Regions from separate parts of the Blastococcus sp. SYSU DS0533 genome, predicted to be linked through region 2. Evidence: riboswitches for the same ligand, from Rfam matches in the RefSeq annotation. Region 2 holds a riboswitch; the other holds the start of a gene.

Region 1 (6,765 bases), on a different contig from region 2:
CTGCTCCCAATCCACCGGCACGCCGAGGATCCCGCCTTCCTGACCGAGCGCGCGGTACCGCTGCTCGATCGCCGCCCAGGCGACGGTGACGCCCATGCGGGAACCCGCCTGCTCCCGCTCGGCGATGACCGGCCAGACGTTGGCGCGGCAGCCCTGCAGCGAGATCGACTGCTGCTGCATCACCCAGGCGGTGCGGCCCGCGGTGGGGCAGTCGGTGTGCGGGATCCCGATCCAGTGCCCGACCTCGTGCAGGATCACGTAGCGCTGGTAGAGGGCCAGGTCGTGCGGCCACGACGCCGTGCCGAACCGCCAGCGCTCGTCGTTGATGTAGACCGAGCGCCCCACCCGGCAGCTCCACTGGGCGCTGCACCCGGGCGAGGCCGCCGCGATCACCGACGGCGAGGCCAGGACGAGGTCGAAGTCGCTGCCCGAGCCCACCTGCTGGAACGCCAGGGTCCCACCGAGGCTCCAGCCGCGCGGATCGGAGAGCGCATCGCGCGCGACGTCGGTGAAGTACCCGAGGTCGCCGGCGACCGCGCCCCGGGTGGAGACCGTGTAGGTCACCGTCCGTTCCGCGGCGGAAGCGCCGGCGGGCTGCAGGACCACCGCCGCCACGGCGACGAGGGCGGCGACGAGGAGGCGCAGGGCTCGGGTCATGAGGTCCTCCGGCGCGGGCAGCACTGCCCGTTCGTGACGTCCGTGCCAGCGGACGGCGAGGGCCGATCCAGCGCCGGCTGCTGTCGCCGACCGGTCTACCGCACCGGAGCCCCCGGGTGGGATGTCGACCGCGTGACGATCCGCCGTCGGCACGCCCGCCTCCTGCCCGGCGCCGTCGTCCCCGGCCTCTACCGTGCCGGGGGTCGACGAGAGGATGCAGATGCCAGGACGACGCCGGAGCGCGGCCAGCAGCACGCGCACCCGCCGGACGACGGCGGCGACGACGCGCAAGGCGACCGCGCGGAAGGCGACCGCGCGCAGGCCGGCACCGCGCAAGCCCGCACCGGGGCTGCCGACCGCCGGGCCGGGGGAGCGGGTGTGGGTGCTCGCCGTGCCCTTCCGCGCCCCCGCGCCCGGCGCCGTCTGGCATCCCGGGCTGCAGGCGCACGTGTGGGTGGGTGCGGAACTGCCGCCCGAGCTCGCGCCCTACGACCCGCCCGCGTACAGCCTCGAGCGCTTCCTGGAGGACGAGCTCAACGAGACCCCGCGCCCGCTGCCGGTGACCCCCGCGCTGGTGCCGCGCGCCCAGCAGGAGGAGGGTGCCGCGGTCGTCGCCGCGCACGCCGCCGCAGGGGGCCGGGTCTTCCTGCTCGGTGACGACCCCGGGGTGGGCAAGACCGGGACGGCGATCCTGGCGGTGCACGAGATCGCCGCGCAGCGGCCGGTCCGCACCGTGCTGGTCATCGCCGACCGCCCGGCCGCGATCACCATCCCGCACTGGGCCCGCTCGATCGCCGGCTTCGGCGACGGCGGGCTGCGCTGGTGCGTCACCACCTGGGACCGGCTGGGCAAGGTGGCGAAGCTGCGTTTCGACGTCGTCGTCGCCGACGAGGCGCACATGGTGCGGCACACGACGACGCAGCGGTGGAAGCACTGGAAGGCCGTCTCCGGCGCCGCGCGGGTCAAGCAGACCCCGTACGTGCTGGCCGCCACCGCGACCCCGGCGCACACGCCGCTGGAGCTCCCGTACCTCGCGCCCGAGTTCGCCGCCCGGCACGGCGAGTCGTTCAGGGACTGGGTCGACCTCCCGAAGGCGCTCGAGCGGCACACGTTCCACGTGGAACGTGGGCGCTACGGCTGGCAGTGGACCGAGGAGGCCGACGAGCGCCGGGCCGACCTGGCGCGCCTGCAGTCCTGGCTGGCCGACGCCGACCCGCCCGCCACGCTGCACCGCCCGGCGCCCTGGGGACCGGTGACGGTGACCGGCACACCGGTGCTGCTCACCCCCGCCGAGCGGGCGCAGTACCAGGCCGAGTGGTCGGAGTTCCGGGCCGAGATGCAGCTGGCGCGGCGCGGCCGGCAGACCGCCCGGGGCCGGGCAGCGCTGCTCCGGTTCCGTCAGAAAGCCGGGCTGATCCGGGTGCAGGCGACGGTCGACTGGGTCAAGGCCCAGGTCGAGGCCGAGCGGCAGGTGGCCGTCTCCGTCGAGTTCGTGGAGACCGCGGCCGATCCGATCCGGCAGGCCCTGCTGGACGCCGGCATCCCGGTGGCCTCCATCTACGGCCGCGACAGGTTCGACGTCGAGGCCGAGCGGCTGCGCTTCCAGCGCGGGGAGGCCGCGGTCTGCGTCTTCACCGTCACCGCCTCGATCAGCCTGCACGCCGGCGAGCTGCTGCCCGGCGGGTCCACGGCGTCCGAGACCCCGCGCGTGGGGCTGTTCCACCAGCCGCGGTTCTCCGGCATCCAGGCCCGGCAGGTCACCGGGCGCACCCACCGCGACGGGCGTTCCTCGCCGTGGCGGGTGGCCTTCGCCGCCGACACGGTGGAGGAGCAGGTGGCCCGGGTGATGGTGGAGCGCCTGGCGGTCAGCGGCTCCACGGCAGGGGCGGACACCTCCGCGCTGCAGGAGATCGCCGAGCTGCTCGACGCCGACTGGCTGCCCGCAGCCGCGCTCACCGAGGGCTGAGCGCGGCAGCAGGTGCCTGCCGGCTGGCAGAACGCGCTCTCGGCCGGACGCGATGGCCGGCCCGCCGCCCGTCCGGGGACCTGGCGGGGCGGCCTCGGCAGCCGAGGCTGGCGGCGGGGTCGGTGCGGCGGAGGGAGTCACGTGCACATCGCGGACGAGGACGGTCCACGCCGAGAGTGGATGCCGGCGGCGCGGCAGCGGTCCGCCCGGGTCGCTCGCCGCGGCGCTGCAGCCGTGACTGCCCTGACCGTGGCGGTGACCGCCGCCGTGGTCGTCCTGACGACGACCGGGTGCGGTGCCGGGACGCCGGAAGGCGGGGCGCGCCCCGGAGGCTCGCCGGAGGCCAGAGCCGGTGGGACCGATCGGATCTGCCCGGCCGTCGACCACGGCCGCACGCTCATCGTGCAGTTGGCGGATGACTGGTCCGCGGCCGAGGGGCACACCGTGGAGGTCCGATGCGAGGAGCCCTGCGGTCTCGTGCAACGGGACGATGACGAGCTGACCCGCGAGGTGTCGGGTGCGCTGGTCGGCTCGACCGCGAGGTTGCCGGTGATGGCGATGCCGGGGTCCGTGGTGGTGAGGGTGCTCGGGCCGCAGGGCCCGGAGGCTGCGGTCGCGGAATCCCTGTCCTGGAGCCGCGTGGGGGGCACCGAGGAATGCGGCGGGCCGATGGAGGCTGTGGTCGTCGTCCCCGCAGGCTGACCCCCGGACCGGCCGCTGCTGGGCTGGCGACTTCCCACTCCAGCTCCTCTGCGGCCGCGACCAGCGACGGGTGGCACAGCCCGGCGGAGGTGAGCAGCAACCTCACGCGGGGCAGACCCAGGCGTCCGTCGACGGCGCCACGGCCCCTCGAGCGGCGGGAAGTGGCTGCGGAAGGTGAACGCTCCGGGGTGGGGCCGTGGGCCCGCAGGTGGCGGACCCGCGCCTCGGCGTCCTCGGTGGTGGGCAAGGTGCCGGCCGGGACCCACCAGAGCGCCGTGGTGGCCTCCGCGGCGCGGTGGAGCCACTCGCGGCGCCGCCGCATGACCTGCAGGTGCCGGCCACCGAACACGTAAGCGGCCAGCGACTCGACGTCGCGCCAGACGGTGAGGTTCCGATCACGCCGTGGCTGCCGGCGGCGTCCCAGCCGAAGGCCTGGACCGAGGTGGCGTTGCCGTCCTCGGCGTTGACCTCGTCGAGCGCGGCCATGAAGTCGGCCGGCACCGGGCTCTCCAGCGGCGCGAGCAGCCGGGAGACGTTGACCTGCGCGAGGTGGTGGGCCGCGCGCCGGAACCTAGGCGATCGGCACCCGCCCGGGTCAGCGTGCTCGCACCGCGCGGGACACCGGTCGCCGGCTGCGCTAGGTTCGCTCCCGTACGTGGCACGGGGTGTCCCGCCCGGGACTGAGATCACACCCGCCGAACCTGCTCCAGTTCGCACTGGCGAAGGGATGTCACCGGCATGTCCGATGCTGTGGAAGTCGTCGACCTGCGCGCGGCCCGCACGGCGCTGCGCGAGCACGCCCCGCTCGTCCACTGCCTGACCAACACGGTCGTGCAGACGCTGACCGCCAACGCCCTGCTCGCGGTCGGCGCCGCGCCGGCGATGGTCGACGCGCCCCAGGAGGCCGGGGACTTCGCCGCCGTCGCCTCCGCCGTCCTGGTGAACGTGGGGACGGTCCACGCGCGCACCGCCGAGGCGATGCGGCTGGCCGCCCGGTCGGCTGCGGCTGCGGGCACCCCGTGGGTGCTCGACCCGGTCGCCGTCGGCGGCCTCGCCTACCGGACGGCGCTGGCCGGCGAGCTGGTGACGCTCGGCCCCGCCGTCGTCCGCGGCAACCCCTCGGAGATCATGGCGCTGAGCGGGGTGGGCTCGGGTGGCCGCGGGGTGGACAGCACCGCGGGCGCCGACGACGCCGCCTCCGCCGCCGCGGCACTCGCCGGGCGCACCGGTGGCGTGGTGGCCGTCAGCGGCGAGGTGGACCTGATCACCGACGGCAGGCGGACCGTCCGGGTCGGCGGCGGCTCACCGCTGCTGACCCGCACCACGGGCGCCGGGTGCGCGCTCGGGGCGCTGGTCGCCGCCTACGTCGCCGCAACCGGTGATCCGCTGGCCGGAGCAGTCGCCGCTCACGCGCACGTCGCCCTCGCCGCGGAGCGGGCCGCCTCGACCGCCACCGGCCCCGGCACCTTCGCGGCGGCGTGGCTCGACGCCCTCGATGTCGTCGGCCCCGAGGACCTCGCCGCGGCGGACGTGCGGAGCGCGTGATGCGCCCGTCGTTCGACCCGACGCTCTACCTGGTCACCGACACGGAGCTCTGCCGGCCGCGACCGGTGGCCGACGTCGTGCGCGCCGCGGTCGCCGGTGGCGTCACCGCCGTCCAGGTGCGCGACAAGCAGGCCTCGCGCCGGGAGCTGCTGGCGCTGACCCGCTCGGTGCAGGCGGCGCTCGCCGACCGGCCGGACGTGGCGGTGGTGGTGAACGACGCGCTGGACGTCGCGCTGCTGGCCGGCGCCTCGGGTGTGCACGTCGGGCAGGAGGACCTGCCGGTGACCGAGGTGCGGGTCGCGCTCGGGCCCGACCGGCTGGTCGGGCTCTCCGTCGAGAGCACGGAGGACCTCGCGGCCGCGCTCCGCCTCCCGCCGGGCACGGTCGACCTCGTCGGCCTGAGCCCGGTCTGGGCGACGCCGACCAAGCCCGAGGCGGGCCCGGGGCTGGGCCTCACCACCGTCCGGGAGCTGGCCGCGACCGCGCGGGCCGCGGGGCTGGTCGCCGTGGCGATCGGCGGCATCGACGCCGCCCGGGCAGCCGACGCGGCGGCCACGGGCGTGGACGGCGTCTGCGTGGTGTCGGCGATCTGCACGGCGGCCGACCCGCGGGCCGCGGCGGCGGCGCTGCGCGCGGAGCTGACCCCGGTGGGTGCGCGATGACGCCCACCGCGCTCACCGTGGCCGGCAGCGACCCCAGCGGAGGGGCGGGCGTCCAGGCGGACCTGAAGACCTTCAGCGCACTCGGCGCGTACGGGACGGCGGTGCTGACCGCGCTCACCGCGCAGAACACCCGCGGCGTCACCGGCGTCCACCCGGTCCCTGCGGAGTTCGTCACCCAGCAGCTGCACACGCTCCTCGACGACGTCGACGTGCACGCCACCAAGCTCGGGATGCTGGGCAGCGCGGACGTCGTCCGGGCGGTCGCCGCCGCGCTGGCCGAACGGCGCCCCGACCCGGTCGTCTGCGACCCGGTGATGGTGGCGACCAGCGGCCACCGGCTGATCGACGACGACGCGGTCGCCGCCGTCCGCACCGAGCTGCTGCCGCTGGCCGACCTCGTCACCCCCAACGTGCCCGAGGCCGCCGCCCTGCTGGGCACCGCACCGGCGGCCGACGTCGCCGCGCTGCACGAGCAGGCGGCGGCGCTGCTGGCCCTCGGGCCCCGGGCGGTGCTGCTGAAAGGCGGCCACCTGGGCGGCCCCGAGAGCGTCGACGTCCTCGCCACCACCGCCGGCACCACCGAGAGCCGGCGGCCCCGCATCGACACGACGGCGACGCACGGCACCGGGTGCACGCTCTCCTCGGCGCTGGCCGCGCTGGCCGCCCACGCCGGTGGGACACCCGACTGGGCGGACCTGGTGGAGCCCGCCCGCGACTACCTGCAGCGGGCGCTCGCCGCGGGCGCCGGGCTGCGGATCGGCGCCGGCCACGGTCCGGTGCACCACTTCGCCGGGATCTGGCCCGCGTGACCGGGTTCTGCGACCGGGCCTGGGCGGCGACGGCCGAGCTCCGCCGGGCGATCGACGGCCTGCCCTTCCTCGCCGAACTGGCCGACGGCAGCCTCGCCCCGGAGGCGTTCCGCCACTACCTGGAGCAGGACGCCCTCTACCTCGGCGGCTACGCCCGGGCGCTGGCCCTGCTCGCGGCCCGCGCACCCGACGCGGAGGCGGCCGCGTTCTGGGCCGGATCGGCGCAGAACTGCGGGGCGGTGGAGACACAGTTGCACGCCGACCTGCTCGGCACCGATGTGCTCGGGGAGCCCGACGGTGCGCCGGTCGCATCGCCGACCTGCCTGGCGTACACCTCCTACCTGGTGGCGACGGCGGCGACCGCCCCCTACCCGGTCGCCGCCGCGGCAGTCCTGCCCTGCTACTGGGTGTACGGCCACGTGGG
Region 2 (6,765 bases):
GCGTCGACCGCGGCCGGTGCCAGCCCCCGTCCGCGCGCCTCCGGGACCGTCCAGTAGCCGATCTGCGCGTTCGCGTGCAGCCGGTCGACGGAGTGCAGGGAGACCGAGCCGAGCAGCTCGCCCGCGGGATCGACCAGGGCCCAGGACGCGTGGTCCCCGGAGGTCCAGTCCATCCGCCGCCCGAGCAGGACCAGGGCGTCGGTCCGGGTGGCCACGCCCCCGCCGTTCCACCGACGGAGCTCGGGGTCCTGGAACGCGGCCCAGAGCGGCTCGATGTCGGTCTCCCGCCACGGTCGCAGCAGGAGGTCGCCCACCGGGAGGTCGACGGGCTGCAGCGGCTCGGTCACGCCTCCGATCGTGCCGCAGGCTCAGCCCTCGGCCGAGCCGGGGGCCGTCATCGGCTTGTGGGTCTTGCCGGCGATCGCGTCGGGCATCAGCGCCGAGAGGCGGCCCATCAGCTTGCTGGTCACCGACCCGGCGAACACCGAGGCCTCGCCCTTCATCAGGCCCTCGAACCCCTGCCGGGCGACCAGTGCCGGGTCGTCCTTGCTGTCGCTGGCGCCCAGCTTGGTGTCGGTGAGGTCGCCGCGGTCGAAGAACTCGGTGTCGGTGGGGCCGGGCAGCAGGGCGGTGACCGTCACGCCGGTGCCCTCGAGCTCCTCGCGGATGCCCAGCGCCAGGAACTGCACGAAGGCCTTGGTCGCGGAGTAGACGGCCTGGAAGGGCTCGGGCGCCTGCGAGGCGACCGACGAGGTGAACAGGATCCGCCCCTCGCCGCGGCCCACCATGTCCTGCGCGACTCGCTTGGCCAGGTGCATCGTCGAGATGCAGTTCAGCTCCACCATCCCGATCTCCCGGTCGAGGTCGGTCTCGACGAAGCGGCCGCCGACGCCGACACCGGCGTTGAGGGCGGCCACATCGAGCGGCCGGCCGGCGCCGCGCACGGCCGCGACCACCTTCTCGACCTCCGCGCGCCGGGTGAGGTCGGCCCGGATCGGCGAGACGGCCGCACCGCGCTGGCGCAGCTGCAGGGCCGCCGCGTCGAGCTCGGCGTCCTCGGCGACGACCACGAGGTCGAACCCGTGCTCGGCGAACTGCTTGGCGAGCTCCAGCCCGATGCCGCTGGACGCACCGGTGACGAGGGCGAGCGGGCGGGGCGTTGCGTCGGACACGGGACCTCCAGCGTGGGACGGCGGGACCGCCTCTCCGTGCCCAGGAAGACCCCGGTGCACTCCTGCCGCGCGTGTCGGCGGCCGTCGCCCCGGGGTAGCCCGCCACCGTGGACGTGCGCGTGCGGCCGGCCCCGGAGCTGCGCTGGCTGCTCGGCCCCCGCTACCGGGCGGCCGGCGAGCGGCCGCTGCGCTTCGACCCCGGGGCGACGGCGGGGCACCTCGTGCAGGCCGCCGGGATCCCGCTGACCGAGGTCGGGGCCATCCGGGTGGACGGCGCACCCGCGCCGGCCGGTGCCCGCCTCCGCCCCGGCGCGGTGCTCGAGGTCGGACCGGCGCCGCGGCCGGTCGCCGTCCCTCCGGGCGGCTTCCTGCTCGACGTCGGGCTGGGCGCCCTCGCCCGGCGGCTCCGGCTGCTCGGGACGGATGCCGCCTGGTCCAACGACGCCGACGACCCGGCGCTGGTCGCCCGCGCGGCCGCGGAGGACCGGGTGCTGCTCACGCAGGACCGGGGCCTGCTCATGCGCCGCGCGCTGCCGCACGGCGCGCTCGTGCGGGGTGCCCGGCCCGAAGAGCAGCTGGACGACGTGCTGGACCGGTTCGCCGTGCCGCTGGCGCCGCTCACCCGCTGCACCGCCTGCGGCGCCGCTCTCGACCCGGTGCCGAAGGAGGCGGTCGCCGACCTGCTGGAACCGGGCACGCGCCGCAGCTACAAGGCGTTCTCCCGCTGCGCCGCCTGCGGGCGGGTGTACTGGCGGGGCGCCCACGGCGCGCGCATCGACGCGCTGGTCGAGCGGGCCCGGCGCGCCGGCCGGGGCAGGAAAGCCTGACCTTGGCCCCGGAGGGCCACCGGTCGGCCCCGGCGTGACACGCGGGGCGGGCAGAGCAGGAGCGACCGCCCACCCGGACACCCTGCGAGGCCGCCGTGTACCTGTCGAAGACCGAGGCCGCCGTCCTGCCGACGACGCTCCGCGCCCCCGCGCACCGCCCGCCGGGGACCGGGCCGGGACGTCGCCGGCTGTGGTCGATGCTCGGCCCGGCCTTCGTCGCCGCCGTCGCCTACGTCGACCCCGGGAACTTCGCGACCAACTTCTCCGGCGGCGCCGCGTTCGGCTACACCCTGCTCTGGGTCATCGTCGCGGCCAACCTCATGGCGATGCTCATCCAGTCGCTGACGGCGAAGCTCGGCCTCGCCACCGGCCGCGACCTGGCCACGCTGTGCCGGGAGAACCTGCCCCGGCCGGTCACCCGGGGGCTGTGGCTGCAGGCCGAGGCGGTCGCCATCGCCACCGACCTCGCCGAGATCGTCGGTGGGGCGGTGGCGCTCCACCTGCTGTTCGGGGTCCCGCTGCCGATCGGTGGCGTCATCACCGCCGTCGTCGCCTTCATCCTGCTGGCCGCCCAGTCCAGGGGGTACCGGCCGTTCGAGCGGGTCATCGCCGGCCTGCTGCTGGTCATCGGGATCGGCTTCGGCTACACCCTGCTCGGCGCCGGCGTCGACCCGGGCGGGCTCGCCGGCGGCATGGTGCCCTCCTTCGACGGCGCCGAGAGCATCGTGCTGGCGACCGGGATCCTGGGGGCCACGGTGATGCCCCACGTGATCTACGTGCACTCCGCGCTGACCCCGGGCCGCTACGGCGACGCCGTCACCGCCGGCCGCACCCGGGAGGGCCGGGGCCGGCTGCTGCGGGCCCAGCGCATCGACATCGTCGTGGCGATGGGGCTGGCCGGTCTGGTGAACGCCGCGATGCTGGTCATCGCCGCCCAGCTGTTCACCAGCGGCAGCGGCGTGGACAGCCTCGAGGGCGTGCACGCCGGGCTCGGTGACCAGCTCGGCACCGGCGCCGCGCTCGCCTTCGCCCTCGCGCTGCTGGCCTCGGGCTTCGCCTCCTCGTCGGTGGGCACGCACGCCGGGCAGGTCGTGATGGCCGGGTTCCTCAAGCGGCACATCCCGGTGCTCGCCCGCCGGCTGATCACCGTGGCCCCGGCCCTGGCCGTGCTCGTGCTGGGCGGGGACCCGACGACCGCGCTGGTCTGGTCGCAGGTCGTGCTCTCGTTCGGCATCCCGTTCGCCCTTGTGCCGCTGCTGTGGCTCACCAGCCGCCGCGACCTGATGGGGAGCTGGGTGAACCGCCGGACCACCACCGTGGTGGGCAGCGTCATCGCCGCCCTGATCGTCGGGCTCAACGCCCACCTGCTCCTCGGCCTCGTCCTCTGACGGCGGTCAGGGCGCAGAACGCAGGACGGAGAGGTGGTCTACGCTCGGCGGGCACAACTGAACGCACATCAACAGCAGGGGAGCGCTTCGGCGCTGAGAGTGCGGGACACCGCAGACCCTCGAACCTGATCCGGGTCATGCCGGCGCAGGGAGTCTGGAGGAAAGACATGGCCGAACCGGCCGTCCGCCCGTCGTCCGCCGCGACCACCGGGGAACAGCCCCGCACCGTCCGCTGGCGCACCGTCGACATCGTCGTCACCGCCGTCCTGGGTGTCGCCTTCGGCGTCGTGTTCTGGGCGTGGAACCTCGTCTTCGGCGTGCTCGCCGAGCCGCTGGACTTCTTCCCGCCGCTGTCGGCGGTGCTCAACGGCGTCTACCTGATGCCGGGGGTCGTCGCCGGGCTGCTGGTGCGCAAGCCCGGCGCCGCGGTCTTCGCCTCGACGCTCGCCGCGGCGGTGAGCCTGCTCATGGGCTCGCCCTACGGCGGGATCATCGTCGTCTACGGCCTGGTGCAGGGCCTGGGTGGCGAGCTCGGCTTCCTGCTCACCCGCTACCGCAGCTTCGGGTGGGGCACCGCCCTGCTGGCCGGCGTCACCGCCGGGCTGTCGACGGCGGTCCTCGACAACTCGCTGTACTACAGCGAGCTGGGCTTCCTGACCTACCAGGTGCCCTACACCGTCTTCACGGTGCTCTCCAGCGTGCTGCTGGCCGGGGTCGTCGGCCTGCTGCTGGTGCGCGCGCTGGCCCGCACCGGGGCGCTGGGCGCCTTCGCCGCCGGCCGCGAGCGCGTCTGACCCCGCGGGTGCCCAGGCGCAGCACCCGGGACGCCCTGCCGCTGTCACCTCCCGGGAGCGGGGGCGGAGCGGCCGGGTCGCCCGGGCCGGCCCGGGTCGTCGCCCGCGGGCTGGGGGTCCGGCACGCCTCCCGGCGGGCCTGGGCGCTCACCGGCGTCGACCTCGTCGTCGAGCCCGGGGAGCGGCTGTTGCTGACCGGTGCCTCCGGAGCGGGCAAGTCCACGCTGCTGGCCGCGCTGGCCGGGATCCTCGACGACGAGGGCACCGAGGTCACCGGTGAGCTGACCGTCGGCGGTCTGCACCCTCGCGCCACCCGCGACCGGCTGGGTCTGCTGGCGCAGGACCCCGACAGCCAGCTGGTCATGACCCGCGCCGGTGACGACGTCGCCTTCGGCCTGGAGAACGCCGGCCTGCCGCCGGAGGAGATCTGGCCGCGGGTCGACGGGGCGCTGGCCGCCGTCGGCTTTCGGTACGGCCGCGACCGGGCGACCCACGCGCTCTCCGGCGGGGAGAAGCAGCGGCTCGTGCTGGCCGGCGCGCTGGCCCGGCGGCCCGGCCTGCTCCTGCTCGACGAGCCCACCGCCCAGCTGGACCCCGACGGCGCGGCCCTGGTCCGCGACGCCGTCGCCCGCGCCACCGCGGACCGCTCGGCCACCGTGCTCGTCGTCGACCACGACGCCGCGCCCTGGCTGCCGCTGGTCGACCGGGTGGTCGAGCTGGTCCCCGGTGGCCTCGTCGCCCACGGCCCCGGCTGGCGGCCCCTCCCCCGGACGGCAGGGCTGCGACTGCCCCCCGCGGCGGACGGACCGGTCCTGCTCGCCGCCGAGGCGGCCGGCTTCGCGTACCGGGGCACCGCCCGTCCGGCGCTGCCGCCCACGGACCTGCAGCTGCACGCCGGCCGGGTCACCGCCGTCACCGGGCCCAACGGCAGCGGGAAGTCCACGCTCGCGCTGCTGCTGGCCGGCCTGCGGGGTCCCACCACCGGGCGGGTGGCCGCCGCCGCCGAGCTCGCCGCGGGCACGCGCCGGGGCGAGCCGGCGCCGCACCGCTGGCGCGCCGCCGAGCTGGTCAGCCGGATCGGCACGGTGTTCCAGCACCCGGAGCAGCAGTTCCTGACCGGTCGGCTGCGCGACGAACTGGCCCTGGGGCCGTTGCGCTCCGGGGAGCACGCCGAGGCGGCCCGGCGCACCGCGGAGGATCTCCTGGAGCGGCTCGGGCTGGCCGCGTTCGCCGACGCCAACCCCTACACCCTGTCCGGCGGGCAGCAGCGCCGGCTGTCCGTGGCCACCGCGCTGGCGACCGCACCCCGGGTGCTGGTGCTCGACGAGCCCACCTTCGGCCAGGACGCCGGCACCTGGCGAGAGGTGGTGACGCTCCTGGCGGAGCAGCGGGCCCGGGGCTGCGCGGTCGCGGCGGTCACCCACGACGCCGACCTCCTGGCCGCGCTCGCCGACGATCGGGTGGCGCTGCGGTGACGGCCTCGCTCGCGCTGGGGCCGGCCCCGGGCACCGCGCTGTCCCGCATCAACCCGGTGGCCCAGCTGACCGCGATGGCCGTCGTCACCCTCGTGCTGCTCACCAGCCTCGACGTGGTCACGCCGGCGGTCGTCGTGCTGTTCGAGCTCGCGCTGTTCCCCGCGGCCGGCCTCACCTCCCCCTACGCCGTGTGGGTGCGCACCTGGCCGATGCTGTTCGGCGCCGCCAGCGTGGGCCTGGTCAACGTCTGGCTGGCCGAGGAGGCCTCCCTGGTCACCGGTGCCGGGCTGGCGCTGCGCGTGGTGGGCCTGGCCCTGCCGGGGGTGCTGCTGGTCGCCAGCACCGACCCGGTGCGCCTCGCCGACGCCCTCACCCTGCACTGGCGGCTCTCGCCGCGGTTCGCCTTCGGTGCGCTCGCCGCACTCCGGCTGGCGCCGCTGCTGGTGGCCGAGTTCGAGGCCCTCCGCCTGGCCCGGCGCACGCGGGGCGTCGAGGCCGGCCGCAACCCCGTGGCGCGGGTGCGGCTGCTGGCCGGCATCGGCTTCGCGCTGCTGGTGGGGGCGGTCCGCCGCGGCTCCCGCCTGGCGACGGCGATGGACGCCCGCGGCTTCGACTCCGGCGCCCCCCGCAGCAACGCACGCGGCTCCACTCTGCACCGGCGCGACGCCTGGTTCGTCGCCGCCGCCCTCGCGGTGTGCGCGCTGGCGGTGACGGCGAGCGTGCAGACGGGCCACTGGTCCCCGGTGTTCGTCGGCTGACCGGGTGTGAGGTGCGCGACATCAGGTTTAGCGGCCGCCGCTCCGGCCGATAGCGAACGGTCAGGCCTCGTGCACCGGGGGGCCGGGAACCGAGGAGAGCAGCGGCGTGACGAGGCAGGCGGCCGGCACGATCTGGCCGTCGGCGTACCCACCCGCCGCCGAGCAGGTCCTCGTCTGGCACCTGCGGGACGTCGCCGAGCTGCCCGGGGTGCGGGCCGAGGTCCGTTCCCGCCTCGCCGGACCCGGCGCCGGGGACCTCCTGGACCGGCTGGTGCTGGCCCTGGACGAGATGGCGTCCAATGCCCTGCGCCACGGGGGCGGGGAGGTCCGGGCGGCGCTGCGCACGACCGG

The links. Region 2 has a riboswitch for thiamine pyrophosphate ahead of ACI79W_RS13320 (ECF transporter S component). Riboswitches for the same ligand answer to the same signal wherever they lie in the genome.
Region 1: it holds a riboswitch for thiamine pyrophosphate, as region 2 does, so the genes downstream of both, thiM (hydroxyethylthiazole kinase) here and ACI79W_RS13320 (ECF transporter S component) in region 2, are expected to answer to the same signal.

The regions. Positions count from the first base shown of each region.
Region 1 is NZ_JBJGZZ010000019.1:37,108-43,872, reverse strand. It holds gene ACI79W_RS17955 (DUF3152 domain-containing protein) at 1-657, opposite strand, end outside; gene ACI79W_RS17950 (helicase) at 878-2,623, shown strand; gene ACI79W_RS17945 (hypothetical protein) at 2,765-3,325, shown strand; partial or broken gene ACI79W_RS17940 (DUF3291 domain-containing protein) at 3,519-3,749, opposite strand; TPP riboswitch at 3,977-4,070, shown strand; gene thiM (hydroxyethylthiazole kinase) at 4,064-4,870, shown strand; gene thiE (thiamine phosphate synthase) at 4,870-5,532, shown strand; gene thiD (bifunctional hydroxymethylpyrimidine kinase/phosphomethylpyrimidine kinase) at 5,529-6,341, shown strand; gene ACI79W_RS17920 (TenA family protein) at 6,338-6,765, shown strand, end outside.
Region 2 is NZ_JBJGZZ010000010.1:65,066-71,830, forward strand. It holds gene ACI79W_RS13300 (GNAT family N-acetyltransferase) at 1-347, opposite strand, end outside; gene ACI79W_RS13305 (SDR family NAD(P)-dependent oxidoreductase) at 369-1,172, opposite strand; gene ACI79W_RS13310 (Mut7-C RNAse domain-containing protein) at 1,280-1,999, shown strand; gene ACI79W_RS13315 (Nramp family divalent metal transporter) at 2,095-3,387, shown strand; TPP riboswitch at 3,454-3,557, shown strand; gene ACI79W_RS13320 (ECF transporter S component) at 3,555-4,181, shown strand; gene ACI79W_RS13325 (ABC transporter ATP-binding protein) at 4,190-5,656, shown strand; gene ACI79W_RS13330 (energy-coupling factor transporter transmembrane component T family protein) at 5,653-6,414, shown strand; gene ACI79W_RS13335 (ATP-binding protein) at 6,521-6,765, shown strand, end outside.